3 regions of the Chryseobacterium sp. FR054 genome follow, and region 2 is predicted to be linked to each of the others. Evidence: riboswitches for the same ligand, from Rfam matches in the RefSeq annotation. Region 2 holds a riboswitch; each other region holds the start of a gene.
What was found. Region 2 has a riboswitch for cobalamin ahead of AC106S_RS10685 (acyl-CoA thioesterase). Riboswitches for the same ligand answer to the same signal wherever they lie in the genome.
Positions count from the first base shown of each region.

Region 1: it holds a riboswitch for cobalamin, as region 2 does, so the genes downstream of both, AC106S_RS21475 (TonB-dependent receptor) here and AC106S_RS10685 (acyl-CoA thioesterase) in region 2, are expected to answer to the same signal.
Region 3: it holds a riboswitch for cobalamin, as region 2 does, so the genes downstream of both, AC106S_RS06915 (TonB-dependent receptor plug domain-containing protein) here and AC106S_RS10685 (acyl-CoA thioesterase) in region 2, are expected to answer to the same signal.

Region 1 covers NZ_JBXDSA010000006.1:140,429-148,767, reverse strand. Annotated here, with positions in the region: gene AC106S_RS21505 (SCO family protein) at 1-322, shown strand, start outside; gene AC106S_RS21500 (superoxide dismutase) at 439-1,113, shown strand; gene AC106S_RS21495 (hypothetical protein) at 1,117-1,485, shown strand; gene AC106S_RS21490 (MbnP family protein) at 1,686-2,513, shown strand; gene AC106S_RS21485 (cytochrome-c peroxidase) at 2,497-3,552, shown strand; gene AC106S_RS21480 (transporter) at 3,570-4,499, shown strand; cobalamin riboswitch at 4,663-4,848, shown strand; gene AC106S_RS21475 (TonB-dependent receptor) at 4,958-6,988, shown strand; gene AC106S_RS21470 (YncE family protein) at 6,985-8,118, shown strand; gene AC106S_RS21465 (cell surface protein) at 8,133-8,339, shown strand, end outside.
Region 2 covers NZ_JBXDSA010000002.1:731,666-740,004, reverse strand. Annotated here, with positions in the region: gene AC106S_RS10715 (hypothetical protein) at 1-728, opposite strand, end outside; gene AC106S_RS10710 (GNAT family N-acetyltransferase) at 725-1,234, opposite strand; gene AC106S_RS10705 (endonuclease MutS2) at 1,321-3,468, shown strand; gene AC106S_RS10700 (GEVED domain-containing protein) at 3,853-4,923, opposite strand; gene AC106S_RS10695 (ATP-binding cassette domain-containing protein) at 5,320-5,985, shown strand; gene AC106S_RS10690 (hypothetical protein) at 6,018-6,818, shown strand; cobalamin riboswitch at 6,872-7,051, shown strand; gene AC106S_RS10685 (acyl-CoA thioesterase) at 7,166-7,549, shown strand; gene AC106S_RS10680 (MutS-related protein) at 7,569-8,339, opposite strand, start outside.
Region 3 covers NZ_JBXDSA010000001.1:1,510,459-1,518,797, reverse strand. Annotated here, with positions in the region: gene AC106S_RS06930 (hypothetical protein) at 1-860, shown strand, start outside; gene AC106S_RS06925 (hypothetical protein) at 820-3,165, shown strand; gene AC106S_RS06920 (YncE family protein) at 3,257-4,300, opposite strand; gene AC106S_RS06915 (TonB-dependent receptor plug domain-containing protein) at 4,315-6,156, opposite strand; cobalamin riboswitch at 6,189-6,364, opposite strand; gene cdd (cytidine deaminase) at 7,178-7,660, opposite strand; gene namA (NADPH dehydrogenase NamA) at 7,764-8,339, shown strand, end outside.

The DNA.
Region 1 (8,339 bases), on a different contig from region 2:
TGCCCGGAGTGTAGGCGCAAAATCTCCCAACTGGCATTTTCTGACTGGAGACCGGGGGTATATCGGAAAACTGGCAGATCAGTTCAATATTTATGTGGGGGATAAAGAAGATGAAAGCGAAAGCCTGAATCACAGTGGAATGATTGCTCTCGTAGATCAGGAAGGAAATATCAGATGCCGGTACAATAAAGACAATATGCCGATCCTGTATTATTCAGGATTAAACTATGAAGATCCGGAAGGAAAAACCCCTAAACTGAACGGGAAATACCATCCGGACCGTGAAAAACTCATTGAGGATATTAAGAAGCTGCTGAAGTAGTGAGAATAGAAAGAATAGCAGGAAACCTTTGATTAAAAAGACCAATCAAAACTTCCCTCCTCCGGCTTCCCCTCTTAAAAAAAGAAATATTTGTTCAACCATAAAAACAAAACGTTATGAAGATTTTGAAAATAGCGGCTTTAAGCGCAGTATTCGCTGCACAGTTCGCTTTCGCACAGTTTAAGCAGACTCCTTTGCCGTACGCATACAATGCGCTGGAAGGAAATATCGATGCACAGACTATGGAGATCCATTATTCAAAACACGCCGCAGCCTATGTTGCGAATTTGAATAAAGCCATTGCGGGAACTCCGCAGGAAAAACAGACCCTGTTTCAGATCATGTCAGGAGTTTCCAAACTTCCGCCTGCCGTAAGAAACAATGCCGGAGGACACTACAATCACGAACTTTTCTGGACAGTTCTTACCCCTGAGAAAAATACCCAGCCTTCCGCTAAATTACTGAAAGCAATCAATGAAACTTTCGGAAGTATGGACGCTTTTAAAGAAAAAATGAGCAAAGCGGGAGCAGACCGTTTCGGTTCTGGATGGGCATGGCTGTCTGTGGATAAAAACGGGAAATTATTCGTTTCTTCAACCCCTAATCAGGATAACCCTTTAATGGATGTTGTTGAAGAAAAAGGAACTCCGATCCTGGGAATTGATGTTTGGGAACACGCTTATTATCTGAAGTACCAGAATAAAAGAGCGGATTACCTTACCGCGATATGGAACGTGCTGAACTGGAAGGAAGTGAGCAGAAGATACGATGAAGCCGTAAGCAAAAAATAAAACATGAATTTAATTTGCAGCATATTCCTTACCCTTTATATGGCGTTCAGACCTCTGATCCCATTGGCGGAATATGCTGTAAATTATGATTATATCTCAGAAGTATTGTGTATCAATAAAAGCAGACCGGAAGTTCACTGTAACGGAAAGTGTTACCTCAGTAAAGAACTTGCCAAAACAAACGATACCGATCCTTCTCCTTTAAACAAAACCAGGACTTCCGGACAGAAAGTTCTGGACACCTATATTCCTTCTGAGATTACAGAAATTATCATCACTGAAAAAATACCTTTTTTCAATTTCAGCTTCGTCTATGAAGATGACTATTCATTTCTGTTTCTGAAACATATATTCAGGCCACCGGTTTTTTAAGTTTTTATTTATTTTATTCGAAAGACTAACTTCAAAAGTGGCAGGAGTTTTTTATTTGAAAAACTTACTTGCTCTTATTTCATCACTTAAAATAACATAAGTGTTAAAAATATCTTTTGTCTTCTGTCAATCAAAAAACTGAATATTTCCACATATTCAGCACTGTTCTTATTTCAAAAAATTCAACTTAAAAAATCAAAATGAAAATCTGTAAATTTTTATCATTATTCTTTGCGGCCTTTACGCTGGCTGCTTTTACATCATGCCAGAACTGTGATGACGATAATTCCCTGGACTCTTCTGCAGGAAATATCCAGATAAAATTCGAAAACGGCTTTAATAACCTGGGAAATATTGTACTGGATCAAACAGTACAGACTTCAGCTGCCGGGCAGAAGTACAAGTTTTCTACACTGAAATACATCGTCAGCAATATCACTCTGATTGATGAAAACGGAAATGAATTTAAATACAATGAAAACAATCCGGACAAAGGAGCGTTCATCATCGATCAGGCAGATGCCAAAGCGGGGGTTATTTATCTGGATCTGATGGGTATTCCTGAAAACAATTATAAGAAAATAAAATTCGGACTTGGGCTCAGCCAAAAGGCTTATCTCCTGGGACAGGACGGACAGGCAGAATTCTGGAACAGGGCAAAACAGAAAGGAATGTCCTGGTCATGGGCCGCCGGCTATGTTTTTGCTAAACTGGAAGGGAAATACGGTACAGGATCAGCAGATAAAGAATTTATGAACCACACCGGAAATATGGGAAATGTAACGGCTAACAATACCCCTGATCTTTACCGGGAAATTACGTTGAACCTTCCGGTTACCGCGAGAGTGACCGGCCAGATCAAACCCTCCGTTCATATCCTGGCCGATCTTAATCAGTTTCTGAGCGGGACCAAAAACCTTATACTGAATGCGGATAACGATATGGCAATGGGATCAAACCAGCATCTGGTGGATGTTACGGATAACCTGGCAAAAATGTTTAAAGTAGACCATGTTCACAATGATTAATATACTGACAAGACTATTGCTGCTCTTGATTGGCTTTTTAAGTTTTACAGCCTGTTCAGATGAGGTGATGCAGCCATTGGAGAAAGATGAAGCCTACCCTTTACAGTTTCCGTCTTATTTCCCGGAAATGACTTTTGATAAAACTTCCAATCCGGTCACCAAAAACGGAGTGGAGCTTGGCCGTAAATTATTCTACGAAGGAAAGCTCTCCGGGAACAATACCATTTCATGCGGATTCTGCCATATTCAGGAAAATGCTTTTACCCACCACGGACATAATGTAAGTCATGGCGTAGACGACAGAACAGGAATCCGGAATGCGCCGCCTATCCAGAATATGATATTTCTGAAAAGGTATATGTGGGATGGAGTAATTCATAATCTGAATGAACAGCCTATTATTCCCATCACAGATGTGAATGAAATGGACAGTTCGATGCCGGAAGCCATTGCCAAACTGAAAGCAGATCCGAAATATAAAAAGCTTTTTGCAGCGGCCTACGGAGATGAAAATATCACAGGAGAAAGAGTACTGAAAGCCTTGTCTCAGTTTATGGCAAGCCTGATCTCCGCAGATTCAAAATATGACAGATTCAGGCAGGGAAAAGAAAAACTGACTGTGGAAGAATCTCAGGGAATGACCCTTTTTCAGCAGAAATGCGCTTCCTGCCACAGCGGAGAATTATTTACCGATGAGAGTTTCAGGAATACAGGAATGTATTATAATTCGCAGTTTAAAGATCCCGGGCGTTACCGGGTAACCCTTGATCAGAACGACTGGATGAAGTTCCGGGTGCCGGGCCTTAGAAATATAGAATATACTGCACCTTATATGCACGACGGAAGATTCTATACGCTGGAAGCGGTTCTCAATTTCTATTCCGATGGAGTGGAAGACCATCCTAACCTGGATCCGAAACTGAAACAGAACGGGCATACCGGAATTGCGATGAACATTCAGGATAAGCAGTTGATTATCGCTTTTCTGAAAACGCTTTCCGATAAAAACTTTATTTCTAATCCCCAATTTGCAGAATAATGAACAGGAAAAAAATAATGGTAATAATAGGAATGGCTTTATCTGCAGGATTTCATGCTAAAACGGTTAAAGACAGCATGGAGGTATCCGGTGATTTTAGCAGAATATCGCTTGATGACTGTGATGCCTGCGGCTGTGCGGCCGGAAATGGTTCGTCAGGTTTCGAATCATTGCTGAATCCCCAGTTTATCGGCATTAAATATTTTGCCCAGCATTATAAGGCAAAAGAAAATTTGTTTGTGAAAGATCTTACACAGGACCAGTATTTCAATACCCTTCAGCTGTGGGGAAAAATTCCTCTGACGAAAAAACTGAGTGTGTACGCCAGTCTGCCCTTTCATTTTCACGAAAAGAAAACCTGGCAGGGAGACATCCGCATCAATGGAATCGGGGATCTGAATCTGATGGGAATTTATCAGATCATTAATTCGAAAGATAATGCCCATCAGCTGAATGGTGGCCTGGGGATAAAAATTCCTCTGGGAAAATTTGATGAAAAAGGAATTTCCGGGGTTAATCCGAGTTTTCAGCTCGGAACAGGCAGCTGGGACTATCAGGCAGCTTTAAATTATAAATTCCAGAAGAATAAACTGGCAGTGCTTATCAATACGGACTATACAGTGAAAACTGAAAACAAAAAACATTATCGTTTCGGGAATCAATGGAATTATGCAGCAACAGGATTTTACCGGATCACAGGAACTGATAAAACCATATTTTCTGCCAAAGCCGGGCTTCAGGGCGAGGTGTATGATACCAACAGGCAGTACGGAGAAACATTGCCCCGTACATCAGGAAGTGCTTTGTATGGCAAGCTGGGCTTTGAAGCATCTTATAAAAAGTTCAGTCTCGGAAGTGAGATCATGCTGCCTGCTTATACTGAGCTGGCAGGAGGAGATATTGAGGCAAAATCACGTTTCAGTATTTTTCTGAATATCGGAATCTGATGAATAAATGATCCCCGATCAGAAAATACTTTTTTTAATAAACCTTACAAATGCTTTTCTCGTTTGTAAGGTTTTTCTTTTGCAGGGAACATAGCTTGTGAAATGTTTTTATCCTGCTGAGAATCATTTTGTTATTTCAGATTTTGAATATGTCAGGAATTGTTTATCTTTGCCGGAATCTGGTGAGCCGTAAAAAGCGCTTAAAAGGGAATCCGGTGAAAATCCGGGACAGACCCGCTGCTGTAAGCTCCACACCAAAGTTTCTGAAGAATATATCCACTGTTTTTTTAATGGGAAGGATTTCAGAAACGGAGTAAGTCAGAAGACCTGCCAGAAGATGAACGTTTGACGCTTTCGTGGAATAAAGCTTAGGACAACAATGATTCTGTGCAGTGAATGCTGTGCTTTGTCGTTGCTTTCTTATATCCGTTAGCGTCATCATTATTCTGAATGAGCTAATGGTGACAAAACTTACTGCTTCTCTGTTTCAAAAGGGAGCTGTCGCAATTTTTGTGACGGCCTCTCATCTTGTATTCTCACAGTCTAAGGACAGCATCCGGGAGAAAACGATTCTTCCTGTCCGGATTTATAAAAAAGATTTTAAAGAAATTCTTCCCGCACAGATTCTTTCAGGCGAACAGCTGGAAAGGCTGAACAGCCAGTCGGTAGCGGATGCCCTGAGATATTTTTCCGGTGTTCAGATCAAGGATTACGGCGGAATGGGAGGTTTGAAAACTGTTAATATCCGGAGCATGGGAAGCCAGCATGTCGGTGTTTTCTATGACGGCATTCAGCTTGGAAATGCCCAGAACGGAGTGGTGGATCTGGGGAAATTTTCCCTAGATGATATAGAATCAATCTCTTTGTACAACGGTCAGAAAAGTGAGATCTTTCAGCCTGCAAAAGATTTCGGGTCTTCAGGATCTATTTATCTTCAGCCTAAAACTCCTGTATTTAAAGGAAATCAGAAAACCAATGTAACGGTCAGGCTTAAATTTGGGTCCATCAGCCTGTTTAATCCTTCGTTCCGCCTGGAGCAGAAGATTTCAGACCGGGTGGCAGCAAGCTTCAGTTCGGAGTTTGTGCAGAGCAGAGGATTGTACAAGTATAAATACCAAAAGAAAAATGCTGACGGCTCTGTTGCCAATGATACGATTGCCAGAAGATATGATTCCTATATTCAGGCTAAACGTCTTGAAACAGGTTTTAACGGAATTATTAATAACGGGAGCTGGAATGTACGCGGTTACGGATATATTTCAGACCGGGGAATTCCCACTGCTGTCGTGAATAATGATTTCGGGCCTAAAGGACAGCAGATGCTGGATGAAAACTATTTTATTCAGGCCAGTTTCAGAAAAAAGCTGTTTCCGAAGTTTGAAACCCAGGTGAAAGCCAAATTTGCCTACGATTATTCCAGGTTCCTGGATACGGTCAATGTATCAACAACAGCCCTGCGCATTGATAATACCTATATCCAGAGAGAACTTTACTTTTCTTCGTCCAATATCTATTCGATTACCAAAGACTGGGATGTAAGTGCAGGTTTGGACTTCCAGTATAATAACCTGAATGCCAGTCTCAGGGATTTTTCATTTCCTACACGATATACCTCACTGCTGGCTTTTGCCACGACCTATCAGTGGAGAAGGTTTAAATTCCTGGGAAGTGTACTTGGAACGTTTGTCCATGAAAATGTGGAGAAAAATGCAAAATCTCCCGATAAAACAGAATGGACCCCCTCTGCATTTCTGAGCTATCAGCCCTCTGATTCAAAAGATTTTACCATAAGAGCCTTTTATAAAAGGATTTTCAGGATGCCAACTTTCAATGATCTGTATTACACCATGATCGGAAATGTGATGCTGAAACCTGAATTTACCAATCAGTATGACGTGGGTTTTACCTACCATAAACTTTATGATCATGAATTTTTTAAAGGAATTTATGTGAAAGCGGACGGATATTATAATGAAGTGGAAAATAAAATCATCGCAGTTCCTACCACCAATCTGTTCCGGTGGATGATGACGAATCTCGGAGAAGTAAGGATTGTGGGAGCAGATGTCAATGTTCAGGCTGAATTTGATATCAATAAGGTGAAACTGAAACCTCTGGTAAGCTATACCTATCAGAGAGCAGGAGATTATACCGATAAAAAAGAAGATTATTACGGAGACCAGATCTCTTATGTGCCCTGGCATGCCCTGACTTTTACCATGATGGCGGATTATAAAGACTGGAGTTTCAATTACAGTTTCATGTATACCGGAGAACGTTATGATGCACAGCTGAATAACATCCGTGCCAATTATCTTCAGCCGTGGTATACCCATGATTTATCGGTTCAGAAAAAATTCAACTGGCATGCCCATCAGATCAAAGCCGGTTTTGAGGTCAATAACGTCCTCAATCAATATTATGACGTGGTAAGGAATTATCCGATGCCCGGAAGAAATTTTAAACTCATTGTAAGCTTTACATTATGAAAAAACTAAACTTTTACCTTCTGGCTCTTGCCTTTCTCTGTCTGTTCTCATGCCGGACGGACGATTACGTTGTTCCCTCGGAAAAAGAAGAGGTAAGCACCGGAGAAGATACAGCCATCAAAGGTTTTTACCTTCTGAATGAAGGAAATATGGGAAGTAACAAATGTACCCTTGATTACTTCGATTATGCTACGGGAACCTATCACCGGAATATCTACGGAGAGATCAATCCGAATGTGGTGAAAGAACTCGGGGATGTAGGAAATGACATCATGATCTACGGAAGTAAAATGTATGTAGTGGTGAATGTTTCCAATAAAATTGAAGTGCTGGATGCCAAATCAGCGAAACGTATCAAGACCATACAGCTTCAGAACTGCCGGTATATGAAGTTTAAGGGAGGAAAGGTGTATGCCAGCAGCTATGCAGGTCCTGTTGAATTAAATCCCAATTCGCCACCCGGAAAAGTAGTGGAAATTGATACAACTTCACTGGCTATTGAAAGACAGGTGGTGGTAGGTTATCAGCCCGAAGAAATGGAGATTATCGGAGATAAGCTTTATGTAGCCAATTCCGGAGGTTATATGTTCCCGAATTATGACAGAACAGTTTCTGTGATTGATCTTAACAGTTTTACAGAGACCAAAAAAATTGATGTGGCCATTAATCTTCACCGCATCAGAAAAGATAATTACGGAGATCTCTACGTAAGTTCCAGAGGAGATTATTACAATATCCCGTCCAGTCTGTTTCTTGTGGATGCAGCTACCGGAGCTGTAAAAAAAGACTTTCATGTCGCGGTAAGCGGAATGACAATCGTGAATGACAAACTCTATTACTATGGCAATGAGTTTAATTATAATACCCACAGCTATGTTAAAACTTTCGGAATTATCGATGTGAAAACAGAGCAGGTAATCGCCAATAAGATCATTGACCAGCAGTACGCCGACGAAATCAAAGCACCGTACGGAATTGCGGTAAATCCTTATACAGAAGATATCTACCTTACCGATGCCCGGAATTATGTAACCACCGGGTACGTCTACTGTTTCGACAAAACCGGAAAATTCAAATGGAAAACCGAAGGCGGAAATATCCCTGCCCATTTTGCTTTTCTGTACAGATAATTAAATGAAAAAAAATGGAAAGAAAATATTTAAATATTATAAAAACCGCACTTTTTTCTTCTGTTCTGTTAGGAACGGCAGCCTGTAAAAGTGACAGCGAAGAGATCGCGGAGGAAGTTACTTTCCCTTCAGAAGTACTGAAAGAATCCTATACGGTTGACAGGCTTAAACTGTTGAATATCGATCCGAAAATCGAAGGAAAGCTTACTTGGAGTATCAAC
Region 2 (8,339 bases):
ATTTGTGCAGATTTATTGATTTCAGACATTGAGGTATATTTCAGTTTCATTCTTTCAGACAGGTCATCATCTTTTAAATACCACTCACCGCAAACCAGGCAGTCTTTATTTTTATTTTTTGCCCTATACCCGCAAATTCCACAGCTTTCAAGATCCAGTATTTCTTTTTTCTTCTGAAAGCTGTTTCTGGAAAACAAATGATCCGGAATATTTTTCAGCAGGCTGTAAAATCCCTGTTCAAACTCAAATATGGAAATGCTGTCTTCTTCCCATTCCGTGTTTTTATTGAATATGTATTCCGGTTTTACAGTAAATTTAAGGGATATAACGGTATCATATCCGGATAACTCCACTTTATCCAGTCTATCCCATCGCACAGAAATCCATTGATATTTCCGGTAAAGATTTTTGAAAACGGAAAAACCTGTAGTATTAATCTTTTTTATGGCATATTTACGCTTTAACCTATATTCACATTTCATACAGAAAGGATCGGCCATTTCACCTGTTTTTCCACAGCAGGAGCAGGTATGATTGATCTTATACTCAAAACCGCCGGCAAGTATTTTAAGGAATTCGTCTTCATCCGCCGGAATATTGATTCTTATCTGGCTATTGCTGTGAATAGAATCCGTCAGCTCTATGATTATCCCGGAACTTTGAGGGAATTTCTCTTTGAGCTTTCTGTAAAATTCACTGATCAGTCTTTTCTTTCTGCCTAATTTCATTTGCCGGCTTTTAAGCTAAAAACAAGATTGTGAGGAAAACCTTCATCTATTCTGCCTTCCATTAAAGTAAAACCATGTTTCACAAGAAGGCCTTTCGAGTTTTCATTATGCTTATTGGTCATGGCCAGAATTTCCTGAAAATGCAGGTCATTAAAAGCAACATTCAAAACGGCTTTCAAAGCTTCCGACATGATTCCCTGTCTGTGATAATCCGGCAATAATTCATACCCGACTTCGGCCACGGTTCTGTCTTCGGAAAAATTCCAGAGACATATCGTTCCGATCAGATCCGGTTGATCTTTTAAAGAAATTCCCCAATAAGCAGTCTGATTGTTTTGAGTTCTTTCTTTAATGGTTAAAATAAACTGCAGGGCATCATAATTATTTTTCGGAGAGTTTCTCTGAACAAACCGATTGGTGATTTCGTTGCTTCGGATTTTCAGAATATCTTCAACATGGCTTTCGCTGATTTCTTTTAATTGTAGTCTTTCGGTTTCCAGTTTCATTTTTCAAAAATAATGAATCCTGATGATTACAAACATTTTCAAACGATCAAATCTGCTCATTCTCAAATTATCCGTAAATTTGCCTTGTGTATATAGACAAAGAAGATTTAAACGAATTAGAATTTCCGCAATTGCTCGCGGAAATTTCTCCATTTGCGTATTCTCCGAAAACGAGAGAAAAAATTCTTCAACTTCGTCCGATGGAAATTGACGAGGCGGAACTTTCACTGAAAAAAACGTCGGAATATCTTTCGAGTTTTGAAAGTTCAAATGCAATTCCGTTCGATGAATATGAAGATATTGAAAGTGAGCTGAAGCTCATGCTGATCGAGAATTACCGTCTGGAAAACAGTGCTTTCATCAAAATAAAAGCCATCACGGAACAGATCGGAAAACTTCAGAAGTTTTTCCCCACCATGCCGGAAACCTTCCCTACTTTAATGGAAGAAGTTTCTGTTCTGGAGTTCAGAAAAGAGATCATTGATAAGGTAGATAAGGTCTTTAACCGTTTTGGGGAAGTAAAAAGTGAGGCTTCTCCTGTGCTGAAGGAACTGAGAACCGAGATCCAGCATGCCAAGAAAGCGATTCAGGAAAATTTCAACCGTGCCCTGTTCAATTACGGACAGAGTGAGTTTCTGGATGACATCCGCGAAAGTATTATTGAAGACCAGAGGGTTCTGGCTGTAAAGTCAGGCTTCAAGAAAAGGGTTCCGGGAAGGGTTCTCGGCATTTCGAAAACAGGATCCATTACGTATATCCAGCCGGACAGTGTGGTAAAGCATTATTTCAAGCTGCGGGAAAACGAAGAGGAAGAGAAAAAGGAAATCGATAAGATCCTTAGAAAACTTACCGCTGAACTGGCCGAATTCCAGCCACAGCTCTGGAGATACCAGGTGTATATTTTTGATCTTGACCTTACGAGAGCCAAAGCCAAGTTCGGGGAACTGGTTAACGGAATTCTTCCGAAAATCAACCGCCACAAGACATTACGGCTGAAAGATGCCTTCCACCCTCTGTTATGGCTGAGAAATAAGCAGGAAAACAAGACCATCCATCCTCAAACCCTCTCCCTTACAGAGCATAACAGGATTATTTGTATCTCAGGACCCAATGCCGGAGGTAAATCTATTACCCTTAAAACGGTAGGACTGCTTCAGCTGATGATCCAGAGCGGTATTCTGGTTCCGGTACATCCCAGATCGGAAATGTTTTTCTTTGATAAGATCATGACGGATATCGGGGATAATCAATCGATCGAAAACCACCTGTCTACTTATTCTTCAAGGCTGAAGAAAATGTCGGGAATTATCCGTGAGGCGGATGCGGAAACCCTGCTTCTTATTGATGAATTCGGAACGGGTTCGGATCCGGAATTGGGAGGTGCGCTGGCTGAAAGCTTTATGGAGTATTTTTACGACAAGAAGAGTTTTGCTATTATTACGACGCATTATACGAATATCAAACTGGTAATCGAACAGCTTCCGAACGCCCAGAATGCGGCCATGCTCTTCAATGAGGAAACACTGGAACCGATGTATAAACTGGAAGTGGGACAGGCAGGAAGCTCCTTTACATTTGAAGTGGCGGAAAAGAACAGAATTCCAAGATTTATCATTCATGCTGCCAAGAAAAAAGTAGAGCACGATATCGTTAACCTTGATAAAACGATTGTAAAGCTGCAGCAGGAAAAGTTTGAGGTTGAAAAACTGAAATCCGACCTTGCTGAAAGAAAAGAATCGGTTGAGGATAAGCGCGACAATCTTCAGAAACTGAATGAACAGCTTCAGCAGAAACTGTTTAATTTCCAGAAACTGTATGAAGAGGAACACCGCAAACTTCAGTTCGGAAATAAGATTGAAACTTTTATCGACAGCTATACGAAAGGAAAATCCAGGAAGGATGTGGTAAAAGATTTCGTTAAACTGCTGGAACAGGAGAAATTCAGAAAGCTGGGGGCCGACAAGGACGAGTCCAAACGTCTGCAGGTTGTGAAGAGAAAGATCACGCAGCAGCTTAAAAAGGAAGATGTTATCGAAAAGATCGCTGAAACCAATGAAAAGCTTGAAGAAAAACGTAAAAGTGACCGTGCGGTATGGATGAAGGTAGGCCAGCGCGTGCGAATCACCGGAAGTACCAGTGTAGGAACGATTGAGAAAATTTCGAGAAATAAAGTAATCGTAAACTACGGAACTTTTAAAACCACGATTGACGCTGAAGAATTAGAAAGAATTTAACAGATCTATCCTTACAGACATAAAAGACAGCGCTGATTTTCAATGCTGTCTTTATTTTTTAACCATCAAGTTTGTATTAAGATCATGTGATAAATTTCTAAATTTGATTTTTTGTATTACATTTAAATCGTTATTTAATTCACATTCATTGTGTTTTTTCAACACAAAGGCTTCATTTATAGGCAAAGTTGATTTTAGGAGACAAAGATAAGAATCCCCGTTGATTCGATGAAGCGTACGTATAACTACCTTTTCATCATCGACGAAGTCGCATCACTTTGATCACTCAAAATAAGGCAGAATTATTTATCAACTTTGCGTTCATCTTTTTTGCAGACCTGAAGAAATGTAAATTTTATCATAGATTTTAAGGGTAACAAAATCTTATTTCTTTATAAATTTCAGGAAGGTTGTATGATCTTTGTCTTTTAATTGCAGGAAATATACTCCTTTTGTAAGCCTGCTGATTGTAATTGTATTTCCTGAGACTTTCCCTTCAGCTGTTTTTTGTCCTGTTGCTGTATAAATTTCATAGGATGCTTTATCTGAGGATAATCCTTCGATATTCAGAATGTCGGAAGCAGGATTAGGATAAATACCCAGTTCATTTAATTTTATATTTTCATTCACAGACAGGGAGGGATTGGCCAGGTTTATTCCGTAATCTTCCACTTCTCCGTAAGTGAATGTTCCGCAGGCATCTGAAGGCTGTGCCTGGCTCACCATCACCCTCATTGTGACTCCGCATTGTGTAACAGCGGCCAAAGAAGGAACCGCAAATGAAGAAACAGCGGGAGTTGAAGAGTTGGCAGACTGTGTCATCACTCTTTCGGAGGCTTCAAAAATTCCGTTGGCATTAAAATCGATCCAGGCTGTTATATATACTGTATTTTGAGGAGCTGCCCAACCCAGGGTTACTGCCAGGGTATTGACAGGGCTTCCAACGGACAGCTGTACTCTTCTTGACGGATCATTCCGGTAATCGGTATATCCGGAAGGTCCCGAAGAACTGTTCATCTGGGGTACTCCTCCGTAAGGAATTACCGTCACATTTGAGATATGCATAATGCCTGAATCCGTAGATCCGGAAGAACAGTAATTAAGTCCTGTATAAAAAAATACAGAAGCTGAAAAAGGGGCATTTCCATCTGCAACCTGAACCTCATAAGCCGTGCAGGGAGAAAGAGAGGTAATCTGATAAGCAGTAGCTCCGGAAGTAATTACTGCCATTATCCAGGCGGGACTACCTACCGGCCTGAATCTCACATTATAACTGGTTGCGCCGGGAACCGGGTCCCAGGTGATATCCGCAGAGGTTATTCCGATATTGGAAACCATAACATTCACCGGTGTTTTGAAGTTGCTTACGGAAATCGTTTTCCCGGTAATTTCTGCTGCCTGAAGCCACATCGTTCCTGCACAGAGCAGGAGCATAAAAAGTAGTTTTTTTCTCATAGTTAATGGTTATTACATTTTCGTCCTAAAATTAAACCAAAAAAATCGGATATTTTTATATTTTCTAAAGTAAAGATTCTATATTTATGATCTATACAGACACTTTTCCTGTATTTTCAAAAATATGATTAAAAACATCAGGGTTCTCCGGATCTTTTATCAGAAACTACTTGTTCCGGCAGTGTTATTTTCTCTGTTGGTTTCTTTTTTAAGTGGATTCAGTATGGGAAATTTCGGGTTATGTTTTCTATTAATTCTTCCCCTGCTTCATTTTTTCATCTATGAAATAAGGCTGAAAGGTGAATATTTTTTTTATGCCAATTTTGGATTTTCAAGACTGTTTCTTTGGGTCTTTACCCTATCGTTAAGTGTAATGGTAAAAATCGTATCCGGTTTATGAAAAAGCTTCATGCAGACAGTATTACCCAATCTTTCGGAACCAGGAAAATTCTTCAGGACGTTTTTATAAGTTGCGAAACCGGAAGAATCTCAGGAATTCTGGGACCTTCAGGCGGAGGAAAATCTACTCTGCTTCAGATCATCTTCGGAACGGTAAAAGGCGACACCCAGTTTATCAGATATAATGATATTGTTCTTAAAACCCTGTCCGACCGGAAAAACAGAATTGCATATCTGCCTCAGCGTACGTCCTTCCTTCCGAAAAGCATTAAAATCAGAAATTTAATCCCATTGTTCTGTGACGAAGAAAACAGGGAAAAACTTTATCATCTTGACCTGATAAAACCGTTTTTAGATGAAAAGACCAGGCATCTTTCAGGAGGAGAAAAAAGAATCGTGGAAACTCTTATGATTCTGTACTCCGACGCGGATTTTATTTTACTGGATGAACCTTTCAGCGGGGTTTCCCCTAAATTATGTGATGAAATGGAAAGCATTATCAAAGGGCAGGCCGCCGGTAAAGGTATTATTATTTCCGATCACAACTATGAGCCTGTCTTCCGGATGGCAGATGATGTTTATCTTCTTTCCCGGACTTATTTAAGAAAGATCAACGATTTTGAAGAACTGAGGCGATTTAATTATCTTCCGAAAAGTTTTTAATTTATATATTTGAAGGTCAAAAAAAAATTATCATGATTTCCGTAAACAAGACATTATATCTATCCGCTTTCAGTATTTTCTCTTTATTGGCATCCGTTAAAGGGCAGAATAAAGTTCCTTTCGGTGTTGTAAAAGCTGAGGAAGGGTATGCCAATGTACGGGTACACAAGGAGGATTACAGAAAAATCGTCGATAAGATCCGTATGCGTAAAGGGGACGTTTTTGTTTATGTAAAACCTGCACCGGGAGAAACGGAATGGATATGGATAAAATATCCTGAAAAACAGGACGATGATAAACCTTTTGTAAGATATGAAACACTTGACAAAGAAGGAATGGTAAACAAAGGACGTATTTCTTTTATCGACCAGCTTCCCCAGTTTACCCCTTCCAAATCTAAAAACGGGAAATCCTTAATTTTTACAGACAACAGTAATCCTAAAATTCCTACGTCCCAAAGAACCAAAGTGGTGATTGATGTATATCCTTCCAATGCCAGCTACCGTAAACAGGAAAAAGATGCTGACGGAAAAATTATAACCATAGACAAAGTAAAACCGTGGGGCATCAAGGGTGAACTTCCTGAGGGGTTGATGGAGATCAAGTCAATCAGGGTACAGCAGCCGGGAAGAGGCTCTGTCTTTGTTCGTGAAGCTATTAAAAATATGTTTCAGCCCACCATGGATTTCAACAATATCGGGGTAACGGCTCTTGATAATGACCACATCTATCTTTATATGATCAACGGTTCCGGTGAAAACAGGTACACTACCCTTTGGACCATCAAGGAAGGAAGGGTAATGAGCCAGATCATTTATAATAATCCGGAATAATTGCTGTTCTTTTCTGTATTATCCTTATTTTTGCACTCGAAAAAGTTTTGCACTTATTCATCATAGAAAGTGGTTCTGCTTAACGCAGATTAAAAGGGAACCGTGTGAAAATCACGGACTGTCGCGCAACTGTAAGTAACTGAAGTCTTTATCAAAAGATCCACTGTGCAGGGCACGGGAAGGAGATAAAAGATGTTACAAGTCAGGAGACCTGCCTTTTCTTTAAACAAAAAACTTTCGCGATTTGAAGTTTATTGATCCGATGAATTGTTTCAGGAATTCCTATGGTTCCTGTTATTGTTCTGTTGTTTTAATTGATTTCATTTCGCTTTAATTAATAATGATATATGACAACAGAAGAAAGAATTGAAGCATCCGAAACCAGAATTTTCAAAGCGGTTTTCCCCAATACTACGAATCATTATGATACTCTTTTCGGAGGGACAGCCATGCAGCTGATGGATGAGGTAGCTTTTATTACAGCAACCCGTTTTGCCCGTAAAAGAGTGGTAACGGTAAGCAGCGACAAGATCGACTTTAAAAAACCGATCCCCGCCGGAACGATTGTAGAACTGATCGGAAAAGTTTCCTATGTAGGAAAAACCAGTATGAAAGTAAATGTTGAAATCTATACGGAACAGATGTATTCTTATGAAAGGGAAAGAGCTATTGTTGGGGATTTCACTTTTGTAGCGATTGATGAATTCAAGAAACCGATCCGTATTCTATAAACGCATTCCATTGCCATAATTATTCAAGATAGGTGTAGGACTCTTTGATGAGCTCTTCGGGGTATCCGTACATTTTCAAAATTCTTATGGCATTTGGTTTTTGATTGATTCCCCGGTTCAGCTGATAAGTAAACTGCAGTTTATCTTCCTGTATTTCTTCCGAAAAATAGTACAGGGCATAATTATTTCTTTCCAGAAAATTGGCTATTTCCAGATCATGGGTGGTAATGCAGATTAAGTTCCGTTCAGAGTTCATGGCTTTTAAAACAGCTTTACTTATGGCAATTCTCTCTTTGGTACCCGTACCTTTAAAAATTTCATCAATCAGGATCAGATTAAAACCGTCTTTTTCATTAAAGAAATCTTTGATTCTTAATACTTCTTCCAGATAATAACTTTTGTTTTCATTAATGTCGTCTTTAATTGAAATTGAGGTTAAGATCTTCATGAAAGGAGCTTCATAAGCGTCTGCAAAGCAAAATCCGAATAGCTGGGCCATCAATGCATTGACAGCCAGGCTTCTCATAAAGGTTGTTTTTCCGGACATATTCGATCCCGTAAGAACAATACCGGAATCTGAAATATGCAGATCATTTTTCACACATCCATCAATCAGAGGGTGATAGATTCTTTCTACCTTTATCTCTTTCTTTTCACTGAAAACCGGTTTGCAAACCGTATATTGATGCTTAATTTCAGAAAGGGTCACAGCAGTATCGATTTTACCGATATATTCATAAATTTTCAGCAGATTGTCTTTGGAAGCATTCAGAATGTTTACATTCCTGCT
Region 3 (8,339 bases), on a different contig from region 2:
AAGTCGATTATAGCGAGGCGATGGGTAATTTTCCGGTTTCCAAAACCAATTACAGTTATTATACCTGTTGTGATGGGGAAAAAGCCGGGTATGAGATTATTCCGGCAGTATATATTAAAAATGTTGTTTTTCAGAAAAGCAATGAAAAAGAACTGGATCAGCTGGCGGATAACGTCAGCTACCTCATCGATAAATATGCCCGTGAAAAAATGGATTCACTCCAGGTTTCAGAGATACAGATCGATTGTGACTGGACGGAATCCACGAAGAATAAATATTTTTATTTTCTCAAAAAACTGAAGCCGCTTTCCAACAAGCAGATTTCTGCCACACTTCGCCTTTATCCTTACAAATATCCCGATAAAATGGGGGTTCCTCCGGTAGATAAAGTGACGCTTATGTGCTATAATCTTATCAATCCGCTTGAAGATAAATCAAAAAACTCAATCCTTGATCTGAAAGAACTGGAAAGCTATCTGAGCGGTACCAAAAAATATCCCCTGCATCTTGATATTGCCCTGCCGGTATATTCCTGGATGCAGATCTATCAGAATAACCGTTTTACGGGAATTATATACAACGGAAATCAGCTGAAAAAAAGCCTGAAATCCATAAAGCCGATGTGGTATGAAGTAACAAAAGATACGGTGATGGATTACCAGACCTACCTGAGAATTGGGGACAAAATAAAATACGAAGAAATAACCACAGATAAGATCACTCAGGCAATAGAACTGATTAAAAAGCATGTGAAACTCGATAAGAATGTCACGGTAACCCTGTTTCATTTAGACGAAAACCAGTTAAACAACTACACCGATGAAGAAATTAGCAGTTTTTATAGCCGTTTTGCTAAATAGCATTATCACGGCCTGCGGATATTATCCTTACGGTGAAGATCTGCGGTTTTCCTTTTTAAATCCGAAGAATTTACCTTACCGGAACTATGCTTCATTTTATTATTCGGCATTAGGCTTTACAGCAGAACCGGAAGTGGGAGCCGATGCCCGTGATAACGAAGAACTGTGGAAAAAATACTGCAGAAATAAAGTCTCCCTGGAAGATATAGAAGACGTTCTCAATCATTACAGCTATTCCGACATACAGCCGGACCGGAAAAACAGTTTTCTTAAATATCTGTATGCACAGAAAGACACCGAAGCCCTGGATTATCTGAAATTTGCCAAAAACTGTGAATATTTCAATACCTGGCAGGACGATCCGTGGGAAAGAAAAGACAGCATCGCCGGAGTAAAGAGAAAAGAACTGATTGGAAAAGCAGTTTCCTTTGCCGGAAGCAGCCGGAATATGGAAATCAGGAAAAGATACGCCTTTCTGGCTGTAAGGCTTGCATTCTATCAGGACGACATGAAAACCCTTAACCGGGTTTATGGCCAATATTTCTCTGCCGGTAACACCGGTACGGTGATTGATGTGTGGGCGCTTTACTTTAAAGCTGTTGCGGAAGAAAATCCGGGATTGAAAAACCTTTACCTGGCAAAAGTGTTTGCGCTTTCTCCTGCAAAACGTTTCGTGGCATGGCAGCTTTTTGTTTCCAGACTTCCTCAGGAAGAAACGCTGAAGTATGCTAAAAATAATTCTGAAAGATCAGCGGTTCTTCTCATGTACGGAGTTTACAATCCGGAAAAAAATCTGGAGAATCTAAAAAAAATGTATGCAGTAGATGCAGGAACAGAAGGACTGAGCTTCCTGCTTTTAAGAGAAACCAGCAAACTGGAAGACTGGATTTATACCCCTTATTACTCCCTTTTTGAACCGGCTATAAGACAAAATTATTTTACCAGCGATAATGATCCTGAAGAGGAATCCATACAAAGGATTTTACAAAGAACAGAAACAGACCGTGAATACGCCGGAAAAGTTCTGGAATTTGTCAGTTCAGCGGATCTTTCAAAAGTAGAAAATCCGGAATTCTGGAGGTTGGTGAAAGCCGAACTCCTGCTCATGACCCGGAATTACTCAGGCAGCCTGGAAGAAATTGCCGGACTTGAAAAAATGCTTCCCGTAAACAGTGGAATCTGGCAGAATCTGGAACTGATCAAAACCCTGAACCTCTTTGCCGGACAGGAGTATGGAAAGGCTGTAATTCCGGAAGAAACCAAAAATATTCTGCTCAGAAACAAACATAATAAGTATTTTATTTTTGCTTTGGGAAGAGAACTTGAATATCTGGGAAACACCGATTATGCCGCACTTTTATATGTTTCACTGGATACCAGCTATCAGAATGACTACTTTTCTGTCTTCTATAAATCCCTGAAAAATACTAAAAAGACCTATACAGATTATTACGCCGACTATTTTGACTACCTGGATGCTGTATATACATCCGGACAGCTGAAAAGCTTCATCAGTAAGACGGAAAGCTTATATAAAACCGGAGATGCTTTTTACCGGCAATACCATCCTCTGAAACAGGTCCAGATCAATGAACTTTACGATCTGCTGGGAACCAAATATATCCGTGAAAACAAGCTTCAGCCCGCTCTCGCAGTTTTTCAGAAACTGGGTGAGAATTATTTTGACGGACAATCCGCGCTTTGGGAAAGAGAAAAAGAAGATGATAAAGTAGCCGGGAAAATATTTTCCGAAAACCCTTTCTATGAATTGAGATATACCCCGGATTTTATCGATAAAAAAGAAGAATTCAGGCTTAGTAAGATCAGTATTACCAAAAAACTGATAGAATATATTGGCAGGGCAGAAAATCCCGGTGAAAAAGACAGAGATTACTATTACTTTCTGGTGGCCAACTGCTATTACAATATGACACAGTACGGAAATGCCTGGATGATGAAAAGGTACAGCCTGAGCTCTTCCGGAAATTTTTCAGTCCGTGAAGATAATGAAGAGTTCAATGCTGCAAATCTGGCTAAATTGTATTACGGAAAAGCACTTGAACAGGCCAAAACAGAAAAATTTAAAGCACTCTGCCTGAGAATGCAGGGAAGATGCGAAAATTATAAACTGGATTTTAAACAGGATGAAGCCGTAGACTATTTTTATGCTTCTGAAGGATATGAAGAAGAAAGACTTCAGAAAAACAAATACTACCAGGATCTGGCCGGTAATTACGGAGATCACTATTCTGATATGATGAGCGGCTGTGATTCCTTTGCGGAATATTTTAAGGCAAGGAGATAAAAAATCCGGCCGCTTCGGAGAAGCGGCCGGAAAAAAAACACAAATGATGAAAAAAAATAAAAATTTATAGTAATACCGGAGTATTATTTTCTTAATTCCAATACACCGCGTTAGAACCCAGTCCGGCGGTTAATGTCTTAATAATTGTTCCTGAAACAGCAGAGTAAATAACGATCTTACTGCCCGCTGTAAATCCATTGGAATCGGAAGTGAAAATCTTATCATTGATCACGCTGAATCCGTAAAGATCAGAATAAGGATCTGCGCTGCTTGCAACAGTAAACAGCGGTGAAGCAGGAGCTGTGGTAGCTGCCATATCCATCGCGTAAACTTTAGTTCCTGAGCTGAAATAAAACCTGCCGTTAGAGATTTCCAGATTCTTGGCATTCGCAATACCCGTTAAAGTAGTGGTTTTTACCACAGATCCTGTATTGGAGATCTGATAAATGTAAGAATCCGCAGTACCGGCAGCAATAGCATACACATTTTGGTTGTCGGCGATCATCTTTGTGATGTCTCCGTTAGGAAGTTCAATTACATCCTGTACCTCATTTGTGAAAGTATTGATGTAAGTGATCTTGTTTCCGTATCCGTATGAAGCATTCTGTACAAAAATCTTATTTCCTGCTTCTACAATTCTTTCAGCAGCACCGGTAACCGGGATTTTTTTGATGAAAGAGTTATCCGATAGCTTATAAACACTTACATATTTCTCGCCTCCGAACTTATCATTGGTTACATAAATGCTGTTATTGGCAAAAGCCATATAACGGGGAGCAGCAAGTTCTGCTTTAATTTCTCCCTTTATTTTAAAATTAGCACGGTTAACGACCTGTATCCTGTTGGAGTTATTCAGGAGAAGATAAGCATTATCACCATTGAAGGCAATGGTCTGCAGTACATCACCAAGTATGGTCCCGCCATTGCTGGAAGAGAAAATGTTGTTCTTCTGAATGTTCAGATCAGAGCTCAGGAAAGTTACTTCTGCCGTAGGAGACTGAAATTTACCTTCATTGGCAATCAGGAAACCGTTTCCATAGTATTCTTCCGGCTCATCATTGTCGCTGCTACACGAATAAATTCCTGAAAGGAGTACGAAAGCAAAAAGAAGAGATAAAAGTCTGTGTAATTTCATAATATATTTCAGTTTTAAAAATTAATGGTTGCGTAAATACTGTAATTCCTTTTAGGCATGGGATAATAGTACACCGTCTGATAAACAGTATCAGTCAGGTTATTGATCTTGACTCCTAAAGTATACTTCTTCAGAAGCGTTGCAGAAACACCGGTATTTAAGATAAAATAAGGATCAAGCGACATCGCTTTGTTTTCATCCGTAGTCGTGTAAGTAAGACCGTTGAAAAGACCCTGAACATACACTTTAAGAAAACCGTACTGATATTCTGCCGTTCCGTTGGCTTTGTGGAAAGGAACATACATCATCTGCTTCCGGGTTTCCTTGTTTTCCGATCGCGAATAAGTATAGCCCGCATTCAGCTTTAGTGCGTGTTTGCCCCAGTTTTTATAGAATGAAGCCTGGGTTTCCAGACCATAGGATTCAACTTTATAGGTATTGAAAGCTCCCCAGTATCCGTAAGGAGTGGGTAACCAGCTGATATAATCCTTAATATCCATATAATAAGGACTCAGCATAATTTTAAAGTCACCCAGGACGAACTCATGATTCATATCGATATTGATGGAAGTTTCCGGCTTAAGATCACGGTTCCCGCCCGGCTGCCAGTAAAGATCATTAAAAGAAGGAAACCTGAAGTTTCTGGAAAAGCTTACCCCGGTATGGTACCATTTCAAAGCATTCCATTTCCCTGAAAAAGAATACAGGAGCGGAGAAGAAATATCCTCGATGAAATTCTGCTTGACACCGGCTTCAAAACGGAGATCCTTTGTAGCAAAATACCTGATAAGACCCGCTATGGCTCCTACATTACGGCTGATATTACCGAGTCCCGATTCATAGCCTTCCCCTTTGTTGACCTGGAATTCACCGATCGCATTGACGTTGATCTTAGGAGTAATGAAGTAATTGAAATCATTCCTGAAAATATAATTCTTTCCTTCCGCACCGCTCGTTTTCGGACGGCTGATATCCCCGAAATACTGGAAATTATCCTCCGTATAGGCAGCCTTTAAACTGTTGGAAAGATTCGTTGTATTTACGTCCCAGGAGATCAGGCTCCTCAAAGTCTGGGCATTGTATTTGGTCTTATTCCCGTTAGGTTCAAAAATAGGATAGTGCTGGGATGCATCAAAGATCTGGTTTTGCCATGAAATCGTCTGACGGTCTGCAATCTTATAAGAAGCCCCGATATTGAAAGTCGTATTATAATACTTTCCGTTGAGGTTATTATAAGGAGAACTTCCCACGACAAACTCAGGAACCTTATAATCATTTTCACTGATAACATAGCTTCCGGATGCTTTAAAGCTGAATTTTTCATTGCTGTAAGAAGCTTTGGCAAAATTATTATACGTTCCGAATGAAGCTGCCTCAGAATACAGCGAGGCCCCGAATCCTCTGTTGAATTCCAGATTATTATTCAGGTGAATACTGCCGCCGATGGCCGAGCTTCCGTACTGCACGCTTCCTCCCCCTGCTTTTATTTCAAGTTCATCATAGCCATAAAGCGGAATATTATTCACATCTCCCTGCCCTAAAAATACAGAATTGATATTGATGCCGTTCCATACAAAAGCCGTATGTCCGGCACTCGTTCCCCGGAATGAAGGTGAAGAAACAGCACCACGGCCGTTTTCCTTCATATAAATCTGCGACTGAAAACGTAAAAGCTCGGAAAGATTCGTCGAATTTTTCTCAATATCCTTTGGAGTAATCGTATTGACGTAGTGAAACTGTTTCACCCTGCTCATCTGGTTATCGAATATATAAATGGTATCAATGGCCTTCTCCTGTCCCAAAAGAAAGCTGCCGTATGACGAACAAAGCAGTAATAAAGATCTTTTTATATCCATACTAATTTTACTTCTCCTCCGGAAGCAAGTCATTTTTAGTTAGTATTCTGGCAGGTCTCCTGACTTTCGCGTTCTGCACCTTCCCGTATAAACAGTGGTTTTTTGCAGAATCTCTTATTACGATTTACAGTTGCGGGGACAGTTTGGGATTTTCACCCAATTCCCTATTATTTCCAATAGACTGGAAACCAAAATTTTTGCAAAGATAAGTTTTTAAATGTATTAGACAACAGGACAGAAAGATGAAACGATAAATGGGTAGAACAGGAGGGATTCTGTCAAACTCTATGGATTACGTAAATTTTTTGTTGGTTTAAAGTAATCTCCTGATAAATTGAATTATTATCATGTTTTATGGTGTAAGAAGATCAAATATTTTCATCCATTTTACAATCAAATATTGAATTTCTCGCAGAATACACGAATTTCACAGATTTTTATGGGTATGTTTTTCCTCGCAGACAGAGCAGATGATGCAGATTTTTTGTCGGTTTAAAGCAAGGGCGTAAGGACTTTAATTATGATACAGCTTTTAAGACACAAAAAAATTCAAAGATTTTCAGCAGTTTTCCTGAACAGTGATCGATTGCTTTAAGATTTAAGACAGCCGAAGGCTAATCCATCGCTTCATCGGATCAACGGAGTTGATTCTGAACTTTACTTTCTTCAAAATTGCCTGTGCATCAAACTTTGCGTTCCAAAAAATACAGTTATCATATTGATGAAATTTGAGTTTTCCACAGATTTTCCAGAAAAAGATCTGTGTTATCTGTGAGATTTGCGGGAACAATATTTATGAAGGTTTTGAATAACGATGCTGTAAAAATCTGCTTAATCTGCCAGATCAGCGAGCATAAAATTTTCATGGATTAGGTAGATTCTTTACCAAGAATTTAAGTGAATTTCTATAAGCAAAACTTTAAACTTTCAGATGAGACGTAAAAAACTGTTGTGATTAAAAAAGCTTTATTGCCACGGACACAGATATTTTATTCGTGGCAAAAAGCAATATATCTTCCATTTATAAAAACGATGAATCAAAATAGAAGGGAAGCAGATCTTTAATCGCATGTACCTTGTAAACCTCCTCATTCATACTTGAAAAATAAAGGTCGATATTCTCGTTCTGCTTGGTCTCAAATTCTATTAAGCTCTGGCGGCAGGCTCCGCATGGCGGGATCGGAGGATTTTTCTCATGAAATTCCTTAGGTCCGCCCACTACAAAGATCTTTTTAATCTTCACATCCGGAAAGTTGGCGGCTACCCAGAAAAGAGCCGTTCTTTCAGCACACAGCCCGGACGGAAAAGCAGCGTTCTCCTGGTTGTTGCCGGAATAGATCTCTCCGTTTTCAAGCAGGACAGAACATCCTACCAGAAACTGGGAGTAGGGGGCATAGGCATTTTCGCGGGCTTCTTTGGCTCTTTCGAATAGTTTTTTTTCAATATCGCTCAGTTCACTGCTGTTTTTAAAATACTCGTAACTGATCTGTATGTCTTTTTTCATATATTGTAGGACTAAAAAAGGGGGGCTAAAATTAGTTCTTTTTAATCAGGTGGGCAATATTTTTGTTCATCAGATCATTGAACCTGAAATTCAAAAGTTTAAAATGCTGTATACACCAATAAAATTCAGAAATATAGAATTGAAGAACCGCTGGGTAATGTCACCGATGTGTATGTATTCCTGCGAAAACGGACTGGCCAATGACTTTCACTTTGTGCATTACGGAAGCAGGGCACAGGGCGGAACAGGACTGCTTATGGTAGAAGCCACAGGAGTGGAACCGAAAGGGAGAATTACGAATAAATGCATGGGAATCTGGAGTGATGAGCAGGCAGATCAGCTTAAAAAGATCGTTGATTTTGTCCATTCCCATTCGGAAAGTAAAATAGGAATCCAGCTGGCCCACGCAGGAAGAAAAGGCTCTACGTGGAATAATAAACAGATCTCTGTTGAAGAAGGCTGGGAAACTCTGGCTCCGAGCCCGGTTCCCTATCATCCTTCAGAAAGAATTCCCCATGTTCTGACCACTGATGAGGTGAAGCAGCAGGTACAGAACTTTAAAGAAGCGGCAAAAAGAGCCGTGAAGGCAGGATTTGATATCATAGAGATCCACGGAGCTCACGGCTACCTGATCCACCAGTTTCTGTCCCCGCTTTCCAATATAAGAACTGATGAATAT